3 regions of the Streptomyces sp. AgN23 genome follow, and region 1 is predicted to be linked to each of the others. Evidence: riboswitches for the same ligand, from Rfam matches in the RefSeq annotation. Region 1 holds a riboswitch; each other region holds the start of a gene.
The links. Region 1 has a riboswitch for thiamine pyrophosphate ahead of thiC (phosphomethylpyrimidine synthase ThiC). Riboswitches for the same ligand answer to the same signal wherever they lie in the genome.
Positions count from the first base shown of each region.

Region 2: another riboswitch for thiamine pyrophosphate. It lies ahead of thiO (glycine oxidase ThiO); the one in region 1 lies ahead of thiC (phosphomethylpyrimidine synthase ThiC).
Region 3: another riboswitch for thiamine pyrophosphate. It lies ahead of AS97_RS32105 (thiamine ABC transporter substrate-binding protein); the one in region 1 lies ahead of thiC (phosphomethylpyrimidine synthase ThiC).

Region 1 covers NZ_CP007153.1:5,438,836-5,443,382, reverse strand. Annotated here, with positions in the region: gene AS97_RS23370 (SsgA family sporulation/cell division regulator) at 325-762, shown strand; gene AS97_RS23365 (YibE/F family protein) at 940-2,367, opposite strand; TPP riboswitch at 2,439-2,555, shown strand; gene thiC (phosphomethylpyrimidine synthase ThiC) at 2,548-4,311, shown strand; gene AS97_RS23355 (serine hydrolase domain-containing protein) at 4,472-4,547, opposite strand, start outside.
Region 2 covers NZ_CP007153.1:3,301,066-3,305,612, forward strand. Annotated here, with positions in the region: gene AS97_RS14460 (Rv2175c family DNA-binding protein) at 1-134, opposite strand, end outside; gene AS97_RS14465 (FAD-dependent oxidoreductase) at 238-1,419, opposite strand; TPP riboswitch at 1,772-1,885, shown strand; gene thiO (glycine oxidase ThiO) at 1,943-3,130, shown strand; gene thiS (sulfur carrier protein ThiS) at 3,127-3,327, shown strand; gene AS97_RS14480 (thiazole synthase) at 3,335-4,216, shown strand; gene AS97_RS14485 (SRPBCC domain-containing protein) at 4,370-4,547, shown strand, end outside.
Region 3 covers NZ_CP007153.1:7,351,877-7,356,423, forward strand. Annotated here, with positions in the region: gene AS97_RS32095 (phosphatidate cytidylyltransferase) at 1-1,015, shown strand, start outside; gene rlmN (23S rRNA (adenine(2503)-C(2))-methyltransferase RlmN) at 1,088-2,194, shown strand; TPP riboswitch at 2,268-2,372, shown strand; gene AS97_RS32105 (thiamine ABC transporter substrate-binding protein) at 2,368-3,441, shown strand; gene AS97_RS32110 (iron ABC transporter permease) at 3,534-4,547, shown strand, end outside.

The DNA of each region.
Region 1 (4,547 bases):
GGGATACCGCCGGGGCGGGAGCGCGGCCCGGCGCCACCCCTGCCGTTAAAGTGCGAGACCTCGGCGTTCTTCCTCTCGGCGTCTGCCTCGCAACAACACCCCGGGGGTGCCTGTTGACGACAGCGATCTTCGATACGGCCGGTGCGCCGGCCCCGATCTCCCGCCCACCGGGCCCACGTCGTCCGGCCCCGCGGGCCTCCCCATGGCAACACTGGCCATTTTCGTTCCCTCACACGAGGCAAACCGACTCCGCACAGCAATCGAGTCGCTACGCTCCAGAGTCGGCCATGCGCAAACAACCCGGGGCGGCGAACGATGCGTGACATGCGTGACACAGTTCAGGCGGAAGTGACGATGACCTTCCTGGTCTCGCAGGATCTCTCCTTCCGGATCCCGGTCGAGCTGTCCTACGACAGCAGCGACCCCTATGCCGTCGAGATCACCTTCCATCTGCCCGGCGACGCGCCGGTGAGCTGGGCCTTCGCGCGGGAGCTGCTGTTGGACGGGCTGAGCAGACCCACCGGTGAGGGGGATGTGCGTATCGCTCCGGCCTCCCCCGAGGGGCTCTCGGACGTCTTCATCAGACTCCAAGTCGGCTGTGAACGGGCCCTGTTCCGGGCCGGGGCCGCCCCTCTGGTGGCCTTCCTCGATAGGACGGACCGGGTGGTGCCTTTCGGCCAGGAGCCGGCGGCCTGCGATCCGGTCGGCGATCTCGACGCCGAACTCCACCGCATCCTGGCCGAGGACCGGTACGCGGGCTGAGGGGCGGATACGCGGCGGCGGGCCGACGGCCGGTGTGCCGCGGCCGAACCGTCCGCCATCACCGAACCGTCCGGGCCACCGAACAGCCCGGACGGCGCGCCCGGGGGCTGAGGCCCTCGTCGCTCAGCGGCTCGTCGTGCCTCCGCCCGGCGGCTCGTCGTGCCGTCGCCCGGCCGCTCAGCGCGTCTTGGCCCGGCGCCGCCGCCCGCGTCCGCCCCGGCCGGTCCGGGCCGCCTGGGCGCCGCCCGTGTCGGCCCCCCGCTCCGCGCCGCCATCCGCCGCCGGGGCGCGGTCCGCGGAGACCACGAGCACGGCCAGCGCCGTGGTCACCGGCACCGAGGCGACGAGCCCGATGCTGCCCACCAGCGTCCGTACGATCTCCTCCGCGACGATCTCGCTCGTGGCGACCGTGCCCACACCGGTGTCCGCGATGGAGAACAGCAGCAGCAGCGGAAGCGACGCGCCCGCGTACGCCAGCACCAGCGTGTTCACGACGGAGGCGATGTGGTCCCGCCCGATCCGCATCGCCGCCCCGTAAAGCCTGCGCCGGGACACGGCCGGGTCCGCGGCCCTCAGCTCCCACACCGCCGAGGTCTGGGTGACCGTCACATCGTCCAGCACGCCCAGCGAGCCGATGATCACGCCCGCCAGCAGCAGCCCGCGTATCTCGATGTTCGGATAGAGGCCGTGCACAAGACCGGTCTGGTCGTCCGTATTGCCGGTCAGGCTCGCCCAGGCGATGAACAGCGAGCCCAGCACTCCGATCAGCAGCAGTGACACCAGCGTGCCGAGCACGGCGACCGATGTACGGGCCGTCAGCCCATGGCACATATAGAGCGCGAGAAGCATGATCGCGCTGCCCCCGACGACCGCGACCACCAGCGGATTGGAACCCTGGAGTATCGCCGGGAGGATGAACAGCGTCAGCACCCCGAAGCTGATCGCCAGCGCCACCAGCGCGAACACCCCGCGCAGCCGCCCCACCACCACGACGGCGAGCGCGAACAGCCCCGCCAGCAGCGCCATCGGCATCGACCGGTCGACGTCGGACACGGAGTACTGCAGGTCCTTGGGCGCCTTGGGGGCGTACGCCAGCTTCAGCTCCTGCCCGGCGCTGAACTGACGCGAGGCGTTGGGCTGGATGATTTCGGGGAAGGTACGACCTTTGTCCTTGCCCGAGGTGACCTCGATGGTGGCCTTCTCGCAGACGCTCTTCTTCCCGCCCTGCCCGGGGGCGCCGTTCTGGACGGTGCTGTCCTGGCCGGGCTCGGTGGGCGCCTGCGGCTGGGCGTTGACGTCCGCACAGTTCACCTCCTCGACCTTCACCACCCGTCCGGCGACGGTCTGCTGGTCGAAGCCGAGACCGCTGCGGCCGCTCGCCTTGTGGTCGGGCGTGCCGCCCGGCCAGAGCACGATCAGACCTGCGACGACGGCGACCGCGAAGGGGATGAGCACCGCCGCGATGATCTTGCGGAGGCGGGCGGAGACGGGTGCGGCGGGGCCATGACCGTGCGAGTGGCCGTGGGAATGGCCGTGGCCGTGGTCGTGCGCCTGATCGGAGGGGTGGGGCTGCTCGGGCGGGTGGTCCTGCTGGATGGCGGTCACGGTCGCATCATCGCAAGAGGAGTGGGCCCCCTGTTCAGCACTGTGGATAAACCGTTAGCGTGGGCACGAACCTTTGCAATCGCGGGAGCTCGGAGCACCGGGCTGAGAGGGCGCTGACGCTGTAGCTGCGCCGACCGCTGAACCTGTTACCGGGTAATGCCGGCGTAGGGAGTGGGTCTCATGACTCAGCAGGATGCATCATCGCGCGCCGAGAACGCCGAATTCGGCTGGCATAAGGGATATATCGCGGGCTCGCGCCCGGACCTTCACGTCCCGGTCCGCCGAGTGCACCTCACCAATGGCCAGGACGTGACGCTGTACGACACATCCGGCCCGTACACCGACCCCACCATCGAGACGGATGTCCGCCGCGGCCTGGCGCCGCTGCGGCAGAACTGGATCGTCGCCCGCGGCGACACGGAGGAGTACGAGGGTCGCCCCGTCCGCCCCGAGGACGACGGGATCAAGCACACCTCGCCCCGCGGGGGGCTGCGCAACCTCGACGCGGTCTTCCCCGGCCGCCCACGCCAGCCGCGGCGCGGTCGCGCGGGCGTCCCCGTGACCCAACTCGCCTATGCGCGGCGGGGCGAGATCACGGCGGAGATGGAGTACGTCGCGATCCGCGAGAACGTCTCCCCCGAGGTGGTCCGGGAGGAGATCGCGGCAGGCCGCGCCGTCCTCCCGGCCAATGTCAACCACCCGGAGATCGAGCCGATGATCATCGGCAAGCGGTTCCTGGTGAAGGTCAACGCCAATATCGGCAACTCGGCCGTCACCTCCTCCATCGAGGAGGAGGTCGAGAAGATGACCTGGGCGACCCGCTGGGGTGCCGACACGGTCATGGACCTCTCGACCGGCCGCAACATTCACACCACCCGCGAATGGGTGCTGCGCAACTCCCCGGTCCCCATCGGCACGGTGCCGCTCTATCAGGCGCTGGAGAAGGTCGACGGCAGGGCCGAGGAGCTGACCTGGGAGATCTACAAGGACACGGTCATCGAACAGGCCGAGCAGGGCGTCGACTACATGACCGTCCACGCCGGCGTCCGCCTGCCGTACGTCCCCCTGACCGCCCGCCGCAAGACCGGCATCGTCTCCCGCGGCGGCTCCATCATGGCGGCGTGGTGCCTCGCCCACCACCAGGAGTCCTTCCTCTACACCCACTTCGAGGAGCTGTGCGAGATCCTCGCGGCGTACGACGTCACCTACTCGCTGGGCGACGGACTGCGCCCCGGGTCGATCGCCGACGCCAATGACGAGGCGCAGTTCGCGGAGTTGCGCACGCTCGGCGAGCTCAACCGGATCGCCAAGGAGCACGGCGTCCAGACCATGATCGAGGGCCCGGGCCATGTCCCGATGCACAAGATCAAGGAGAATGTCGACCTCCAGCAGGAGATCTGCGAAGAGGCCCCCTTCTACACCCTGGGCCCCCTCACCACCGATATCGCCCCCGCCTATGACCACATCACCTCGGGCATCGGTGCCGCGATGATCGCCTGGTGGGGTACGGCGATGCTCTGCTACGTCACCCCCAAGGAGCATCTGGGCCTGCCGGACCGCGATGACGTCAAGACCGGCGTGATCACCTACAAGATCGCCGCCCACGCGGCCGACCTGGCCAAGGGCCATCCGGACGCCCAGGCATGGGATGACGCGCTCTCCGACGCGCGCTTCGAATTCCGCTGGGAGGACCAGTTCAATCTGGCCCTCGACCCGGACACGGCCCGCTCCTTCCACGACGAGACCCTCCCTGCGGAACCGGCCAAGACGGCACACTTCTGCTCGATGTGCGGGCCCAGGTTCTGCTCGATGAAGATCTCCCAAGACATCCGCCGCGAACACGGCGGCGCGATGGACGCGGCGGAGGCGGAGGCCGGTATGGCCCAGAAGTCAAAGGAGTTCGCCGAGGCGGGCAACCGCGTCTATCTGCCGATCGCGGACTGAGGCGGACTGGGGATAGGGGCCGTACGGCGCCGCTGTACAGCTGACGGGGGCGCTTTCCTCTTCTTCCCGTTGGCCCGTTTCACGTGAAACATCCCTTCGAGCGTTGGTCCGTGCTCCGTGCCGCCCTTTGAGGCGGTCGGAGCGCGGGCCACTCGGTGGTTCACGCGGTGAGTACGGCGACGACTCGGTTGGTCATCTCCTCCTGGGTGGTCAGTGGCGTCGGGGCGTAGGAGAGG
Region 2 (4,547 bases), 2.1 Mb from region 1:
CGCACCGCGATCAGCTGGCCCTCCTTGACCAGCTGCCGGACGCGCGTCACCTCGACACCGAGTCGCTCGGCGACGTCGGGGAGGGTGAGCCAGGCGGGGACGAGAGCATCGATCTTTGCGTCAATCTCGGTCACGGAACAAGCCTGCCATCTGGGACTGACAGTGGGTAGCCGGGCGCCCGCCGCGCGGGCCGCTTCGGCCCGCCCCGGACACCCCGTCCGCTGACCGGCCGGCCGGTCAGCGGACGGCCGACTTCAGCGGCACCGACGGGTCCTCGGCCCGCGTCCGGTCCAGCCGGGCGCCGCGCTCGATCAGCTTGCGCCCCTGGGCCAGATCGCGCGGACGGCCGACGGCCAGCAGGGCGACCAGGGCGCCCTCGCGCAGCCAGCACACCGACCACGCGGCACCGGCCGGATCGCCGCGCCAGACCAGTTCGTCGGCCCCCGAATGGTGCCCGGCGTACTGCACGAAGCGCCCGAACTGCTCGGACCAGAAGTAGGGCACCGGGTCGTAGACCGCGCCGGGGAAGTGGGCGGCCGTCCGGCTCCCGACCACGTTGGCGGCCACGGTGCGCGGCCCCTGCAGCGCGTTGTCCCAGTGGTGCACCAGCAGCCGCGTGCCGTAGCGGGCGGACGGGAAGGAGGCGCAGTCGCCGACCGCGTAGACGTCCGGCGCCGAGGCCCGCAGCCGGTCGTCGGCGGCGACGGAGCGGTCCTCGGCCAGCTCCACGCCCGAGCCCGCGAGCCAGTCCGTGGCCGGCCGGGCCCCGATCCCGACCACCACCGCGCCCGCCCGCAGCCGGGTGCCGTCGCCGAGCACCAGCCCGCTCTCGTCCACGGCGGCCACCCGGGCGCCGGTCACCAGCCGGGCGCCGTAGTCCTCGTACCAGGCCGCCATGGGGGCCGCGACCTCGGCCGGCAGGGCGCCCGCCAGCGGCCGGTCCGCGGCCTCGACGACGGTCACGGCGCAGCCCGCCTCGCGCGCCGCCGTGGCGAACTCCGCCCCGATCCAGCCCGCCCCCACGACCGCGATCTCGCGCTGCCGGGCGAGCACCGGGCGCAGCCGCACCGCGTCGTCCAGGGTGCGCAGCAGATGGACGCCGGGCACGCCCTCGCTGCCCGGCAGCGGGACCGGCTCGGCGCCGGTGGCGATCACCAGGACGTCGTACGGGAGCTGTCCGGTCGCGGTCTCGACGAGCCGCTCGTCCGTGCGGAGCCCGGTCACCTGGACGCCGAGCCGCAGCGCGATGCCGAGCCCGGCGAAGTCCACGTCGAGCGTCGATCCCTCGGCCTTGCCGAGCAGCACGGCCTTGGACAGCGGCGGCCGGTCGTAGGGCTGGTGGGTCTCCGCGCCCAGCAGGACGATCTCCCCCGTCCAGCCCTGTTCGCGCAGCGCGACGGCGGTCTGCACCCCCGCCATGCCCGCTCCGACGATCACCACCCGCTGTTCGCCGCCGCCGCTCGAGGACGGCTTCGTCGTCGTCTCATCGCTCACACGATCACTGTATTGCGGCTGGTGGGGCGGACCGCAGAGGGCGAAGGGAGATCTCGGGCACAGAGAGGAGGGGGCGGTGGATGGGAGTGCGGGTCGGTGGGCGCCTTCGGCGGGTGGTCCTCCCCCACCCCGCCCCTTCCCGAACCGAAGGGGCTCCGCCCCCTCGGCCCCCGCCGGGGCTCCGCCCCGGACCCCGCTCCTCACACGCCGGAGGGGCTGGATCGCGGCGGGTGGCTGGGCTTTCGGGGGGTTCGGGGCTCGTACTAGGGTGGCGGGACAGAGCACTCGCGGGAGCCCGGACGTACCGGGCTGAGAGGGAAGCTGAAACGGCCTCCGACCGTACGAACCTGATCCGGGTCATGCCGGCGAAGGGAGGGGCAGCGTGTCCACGCACGCACCAGGTCACGACGACCGACCACACACCTCAGGGCTTGACGGCCGACCATCCGTGGGCGGACCGCCCGACGGGCGCTACGACGCCCTCGTCATCGGGGGCGGCATCATCGGGCTGGTCACGGCCTGGCGGGCGGCCCAGCGGGGGCTGCGCACCGCCCTCGCCGACCCGGCGCCCGGCCGGGGAGCCGCCTGGGTCGCGGCCGGGATGCTGGCCGCCGTCACCGAGCTTCATTACGGCGAGCAGACCCTGCTCGGGCTCAACATGGCCTCCGCGCGCCGCTATCCGGACTTCGTGGCCGAGCTGGAGGAGGCGAGCGGCCAGGACGTGGGACACCGCGCGTGCGGCACGCTCGCCGTGGCGTTCGACGCCGACGACCGCGCCCAGCTGCGCGAGCTCCACACGTTCCAGCAGGGGCTCGGGCTGGAGTCCGAGTGGCTGACGGGGCGTGAATGCCGCCGCCTGGAACCGATGCTCGCACCGGGCGTACACGGCGGGCTGCGGGTCTCCGGCGACAACCAGGTCGACCCGCGGCGGCTGACCGCGGCGCTGCTCACCGCGTGCGAGCGGGCCGGGGTCGCCTTCCACCGCGCCCGCGCGGAGCGGCTGCTGCTGGACGGCGACCGCGCCACCGGGATCGAGCTGACCGGGAGCACGCGCCTGACCGCCGAGCGGACCGTACTGGCCGCCGGCAGCCTCAGCGGACGGCTCGCGGGCGTCCCCGACGACGTCCTGCCGCCCGTACGACCCGTCAAGGGGCAAGTGCTGCGGCTGTCGGTACCCGAGCGGTACGCGCCGTTCCTCTCCCGGACCGTACGGGCCGTGGTGCGCGGCGGGCCGGTCTACCTGGTGCCGCGCGAGAACGGCGAGCTGGTCATCGGCGCGACCAGCGAGGAGCTGGGCTGGGACACCACGGTCACCGCGGGCGGGGTGTACGAACTGCTGCGGGACGCCCATGAGGTGGTGCCCGGCATCACCGAACTGCCGCTGGTGGAGACGTGTGCCGGGCTGCGCCCCGGCTCCCCCGACAACGCCCCGATGCTCGGCCCGACCGCGCTGCCGGGGCTGCTGCTGGCCACCGGCCACCACCGCAACGGCGTCCTGCTCACCCCGATCACCGGCGATGTCATGGCCGAGGCGCTGACGAGCGGAGAACTCCCGCCGGAGGCCCGGCCGTTCACCCCGCGGCGCTTCGCGGCCCCCGCAGCCACCCCCTCCCCAGCACAGGAGCAGCACCCATGACCGTCTCCGTCAACGGCGAACCCCGCGAGGTCCCGGACGGGACCACCCTCGACCGGGTTGTCGCGACCCTCACCCAGGCGCCCTCGGGCGTCGCCGCCGCCGTCAACGAGACGGTCGTCCCACGCACCCAATGGCCCGCGACCCCGCTCGGCGACGGTGATCGCGTCGAGGTCCTCACCGCGGTCCAAGGAGGCTGATCCACCCATGGCTCCCACCACGACCACCACGACCACCACACCCGTCACCACCGCCACGACCACCCCGAACGCCCCGGGCCGGGCGCCCCTCGCCGCCCCCGACCCGCTCACCATCGCCGGGACCGACTTCGGCTCCCGTCTGATCATGGGCACCGGCGGCGCTCCCAGCCTGGACATCCTGGAGCGCTCGCTGCTGGCCTCCGGCACCGAGTTGACGACCGTCGCGATGCGGCGGCTCGACCCCACGGTGCAGGGCTCGGTGCTCTCCGTGCTCAACCGGCACAACATCCGCCCGCTCCCCAACACCGCCGGGTGTTTCACCGCCGGTGAGGCCGTGCTCACCGCCCGCCTCGCCCGGGAGGCCCTGGGCACGGACTGGGTCAAGCTGGAGGTGGTCGCCGACGAGCGCACCCTGCTCCCCGACCCGATCGAACTGCTGGACGCCGCGGAGACGCTGGTCGACGACGGGTTCACGGTCCTCCCGTACACCAATGACGACCCGATCCTGGCCCGGAAGCTGGAGGACGTCGGCTGCGCCGCGATCATGCCGCTCGGCTCCCCGATCGGCTCCGGTCTCGGCATCCGCAATCCGCACAACTTCCAGCTGATCACCGAGCGCGCCACCGTGCCGGTGATCCTGGACGCCGGCGCGGGGACGGCATCGGACGCCGCCCTGGCCATGGAGCTGGGGTGCGCGGCGGTGATGCTCGCCTCGGCCGTCACCCGGGCCCAGGAGCCGGAGCTGATGGCGCGGGCGATGCGGCACGCGGTGGAGGCGGGCCGGCTGGCCCACCGGGCGGGCCGGATCCCGCGCCGCCACTTCGCCGAGGCGTCGAGCCCGGCCGAGGGCCTGGCGGCTCTGGACCCCGAGCGCCCGGCGTTCGGCTAGGCCCTGTCCGGGCACGGCATCCGCCGGCCTCGCGTCCGAGCCCGGCCCCCGCCGGGGCCCCGCTCCTCACCCGCCGGAGGGACTGGATTGACGGCCCGGCTCGGCCCTCTACCGTGGATTGAGGGAGCAGCGCACAGCGCGGAGGTGGTCGCCGTGACCGTGACCGTGGACGACCGGATCGAGCGCGAGGTGTACGTACCGGCGCCGATCGACCGGGTGTGGCGGGTGCTGACGACGCCCGAGCACATCCGCGTCTGGTACGCCCCCGGCGGCTGCGAGATCGATCCGCACCCCGGCGGGAGGCTCCGGTTCCGGTGGGACGAATACGGAG
Region 3 (4,547 bases), 1.9 Mb from region 1:
AGGCGGCGGCGACTCCGGCGAGGCCGCCGACCGTGACCGGGGGGCCGCTCGGCTGAGCGGCCCCCTCTTCCGCGACGAGCGGGAGCCGCAGCCCGGACCCCGGCAGCCCGCCGGACGCCAGCCGACGCCCCCCGACCCCGCGCCCGACCCCGCCTCCGCAGACGGCGGCGTGCGTGGCACCGGTGCCGGGCAGGGGAAGAAGAGCGCGGGCCGTAATCTGCGCGCCGCGATAGGGGTGGGCATCGGCCTCGGCGTGATCATCGTGGCCTCGCTCTTCATCTACAAGCCCGTGTTCGTCGGCGTGGTAGCGGTCGCGGTGGTGGTGGGGCTCTGGGAGCTGACCTCGCGGCTGGCCGAGCGCAAGGACATCCGGGTCCCCCTGGTGCCGCTCGCGGTCGGCGGAGTCGCCATGATCGTCGCGGGCTATGTGCGCGGTGCCCAGGGCGCGGTGGTGGCGGTGGCGCTCACGGCGCTCGCGGTGCTGGTCTGGCGGATGACCGAACCGCCCGACAACTACCTCAGGGATGTCACCGCGGGCGTCTTCGCCGCCTTCTACGTGCCGTTCCTGGCCACCTTCGTGGCGCTCATGCTGGACACCGAGGACGGCCCGTGGCGGGTCCTCACCTTCCTGCTGCTGACCGTGGTCAGCGACACGGGGGCGTACGCGGTGGGCTGGCGCTTCGGCAAGCATCCGCTGGCACCGCGGATCAGCCCCGGCAAGACCCGCGAGGGGCTGCTGGGCGCGGTGACCTTCGCGATGGTCGCGGGCGCGCTGTGCATGCAGTACCTCATCGACGACGGCGTCTGGTGGCAGGGCCTGCTGCTCGGCTTCGCCGTCGCGGTCAGCGCGACCCTCGGTGACCTGGGCGAGTCCATGATCAAGCGGGACCTCGGCATCAAGGACATGGGCAAGCTGCTGCCCGGCCATGGCGGGATCATGGACCGGCTCGACTCGCTGCTGCCCACCGCGCCGGTGGTGTGGCTGCTGCTGGTGATCTTCGTGGGCGGCGGCTGACGACGCCGGCCCACGGGCCCCGCGCCACACATGGCGCGGGGCCCTTCGTACGTCTGCGACACTGGGTGAACCATGCCTAAGCCCGGAGAACTGACCTTCGTCGCGCCGCGTGGGGCCAAGAAGCCCCCGCGGCATCTTGCCGACCTCACACCCGCCGAGCGCCGGGAGGCCGTCGCCGCCCTCGGGGAGAAGCCCTTCCGGGCCAGTCAGGTGTCGCGTCACTACTTCGCGCGCTATGTCGACGACCCCGCACAGTGGAGCGACATACCGGCGGCCGCGCGCGAGAAGCTGGCCGCCGGGCTGCTGCCGGAGCTGATGAACGTGGTGCGCCACATCAGCTGTGACGACGACACCACGCGCAAGACCCTGTGGCGGCTCTTCGACGGCACGCTCGTGGAGTCCGTGCTGATGCGCTACCCGGACCGGGTGACCATGTGCATCAGCTCACAGGCGGGTTGCGGGATGAACTGCCCGTTCTGCGCCACCGGCCAGGCGGGGCTGGACCGCAATCTGTCCACCGCCGAGATCGTGCATCAGATCGTCGACGGTATGCGGGCCCTCCGCGACGGCGAGATCCCCGGCGGCCCGGCCCGGCTGTCCAACATCGTCTTCATGGGGATGGGCGAGCCGCTGGCCAACTACAACCGTGTCGTCGGCGCCATCCGCCGGCTCACCGACCCCGAGCCCGACGGCCTCGGCCTCTCGCAGCGCGGCATCACCGTCTCCACCGTCGGCCTCGTTCCGGCGATGCTGCGCTTCGCCGACGAGGGGTTCAAGTGCCGGCTCGCGGTGTCGCTGCACGCCCCCGACGACGAGCTGCGCGACACCCTCGTGCCGGTGAACACCCGCTGGAAGGTGCGCGAAGTCCTGGACGCCGCGTGGGAGTACGCGGAGAAGTCCGGTCGCCGGGTCTCCATCGAGTACGCGCTGATCAAGGACATCAACGACCAGGCGTGGCGCGCCGATCTGCTCGGTCGGCTGCTCAAGGGCCGCCGGGTGCATGTGAACCTCATTCCGCTGAACCCGACGCCCGGCTCCAAGTGGACGGCGTCCCGGCCCGAGGACGAGAAGGCGTTCGTGGCGGCCCTGGAAGCCCACGGGGTGCCGGTGACCGTCCGGGACACCCGTGGCCAGGAGATCGACGGGGCCTGCGGGCAGCTGGCGGCTTCGGAGCGCTGAGGACCGGCTGATACGGTGCCTGGACATCGCCGCATCAGGCGATCGTCGTAAAACTGAACATCCGTACAAATGAACATTCCGACAGGGGAGCGCTCAGAGCGCTGAGAGTGCGGCACAGCCGCAGACCCTCGGACCTGATCCGGGTCATACCGGCGTAGGGAGTCAGCATCACCATGAACAGCCAGCTTCGGCTTGCCATCTCAGCCGCCCTCCTCGGCTCACTGGCCCTGGGCGCGCTCGTCGGTTGCGGCGAGGATTCCCAGAGCGGCACGGGCTCCAAGACGGTCACCCTGGTCACGCATGACTCGTTCGCGGCATCCAAGGCGGTCCTCAAGGAGTTCACCAAGGAGACCGGCTACAAGGTGCGGGTGCAGGCCGGGGGCGACGCCGGAGCCGCCGTCAACCAGGCGATCCTGTCCAAGGGCCATGCCCAGGGCGATGTGTTCTTCGGCGTCGACAACACCCTGCTCTCCCGGGCGCTCGACAACGACCTGTTCACCCCCTACACGGCCAAGGGCCTCGACAAGGTCCCGGCGGCCCTTCAGCTCGACCGGGCCGAGCACCGTGTCACCCCCGTCGACTTCGGCGACATATGTGTCAACTACGACCGTAAGTACTTCGCCGACAAGAAGCTGGCGCCGCCCCGGACGCTGGAGGATCTGACCAAGCCCGCCTACAAGAACCTCCTCGTCACCGAGAACGCGGCCACCTCGTCCCCCGGTCTCGGCTTCCTCCTCGCCACGGCCGCCAAGTACGGCGACGACGGCTGGAAGGGCTACTGGAAGAAGCTGCGGGCCAACGGTGTCGAGGTCGTCGACGGCTGGGAGCAGGCGTATTACGACCGGTTCTCCGGCTCGGCCGGCGGCGGCAAGGGCGACCGGCCGCTCGTCGTCTCCTACGCATCGAGCCCGCCCGCCGAGGTGGCCGACGCCAAGACCAAGCCCGCCAAGGCGCCCACCGGGGTGGCGACGGGCACCTGTTTCCGGCAGGTGGAGTTCGCCGGGCTGCTGAACGGCGCGGGCAACACCAAGGGCGGCAAGGCGCTGCTGGACTTCCTGCTGAGCAAGCGGTTCCAGGAGGACGTCCCGCTGAACATGTACGTCAACCCGGCGCGCGAGGACGCCAAGTTGCCGGAGCTGTTCACCCGATACGGGACCAGGATCGCCGACTCGGCCACCCTGGCGCCGCAGAAGATCGCCAAGAACCGTGAGCCGTGGGTCAAGACATGGTCCTCGCTGGTCCTGTAGAGCCCCGCGAGAACCGTAAGGCGGCCGACGGCCACCGTAAGGCCGACAGGGCAGTCGGCGGCCGTCGCGCGCTCGCCCTCCGGCTCGCTCTGATGGCGGTGCCGCTCGCCTTTTTCGCGGTTTTCTTCGCCTATCCCGTGGCCTCCATCGTCGCCCGGGGGCTGCGCGTCGGCGGGCAGTGGCGGTTCGGCCGGATCGCCGAGGTGGTGACCGATCCGGCGACGCTGGACGTCCTGTGGTTCACCTGCTGGCAGGCGGTCGCGTCGACCGCCCTCACGCTCGCGGTCGCGCTGCCCGGCGCCTATGTCTTCGCCCGCTTCGACTTCCCCGGCAAGGGGCTGCTGCGGGCCGTGGTGACCGTGCCGTTCGTCCTGCCGACCGTCGTCGCCGGATCCGCCTTCCTGGCCCTGCTCGGCCGGGGCGGGCTGCTGGACGAGCTGTGGGGGATGCGGCTCGACACCTCCGTCTGGGCGATCCTCCTGGCCCATGTCTTCTTCAACTACGCGGTCGTCGTCAGGACCGTCGGCGGGCTGTGGGCCCAGCTCGACCCGCGGCAGGAGGAGGCCGCGCGGGTGCTCGGCGCGAGCCGGCTGTCGGCCTGGCGCCGGGTGACGCTGCCCGCGCTGGCGCCCGCCGTGGCCGCCGCCGCGCTGATGGTGTTCCTGTTCACCTTCACCTCCTTCGGCGTGATCCAGATCCTCGGCGGCCCCCGCTACGCCACCCTTGAGGTGGCGATCTACCGGGAGACCGCGCAGTTGCTCGACCTGCCCACGGCCGCGGTGCTCACCCTCGTCCAGTTCGCCGCGGTCGCTGCGGTGTTGGCCCTGCACGCGTGGACCGTAAGGCGCCGGGAGAGCGCCCTGCGGCTCGTCGACCCCGGCCGCACGGCGCGCCGGCCGAGCGGCCCGGCCCAGTGGGCGCTGCTGTGGGGCGTGCTGGCGGTGGTCGTGCTGCTGATCGTGACACCGCTCGCGGTGCTGGTGGAACGCTCGCTGAACGGACCGGACGGCTACGGCTTCACCTACTACGAGGCGCTCAAGTCGGCCGCCGACAGCGGAGGCACCTTCTTCGTGGCGCCCATGGAGGCCGTCGGGAACTCCCTGCGG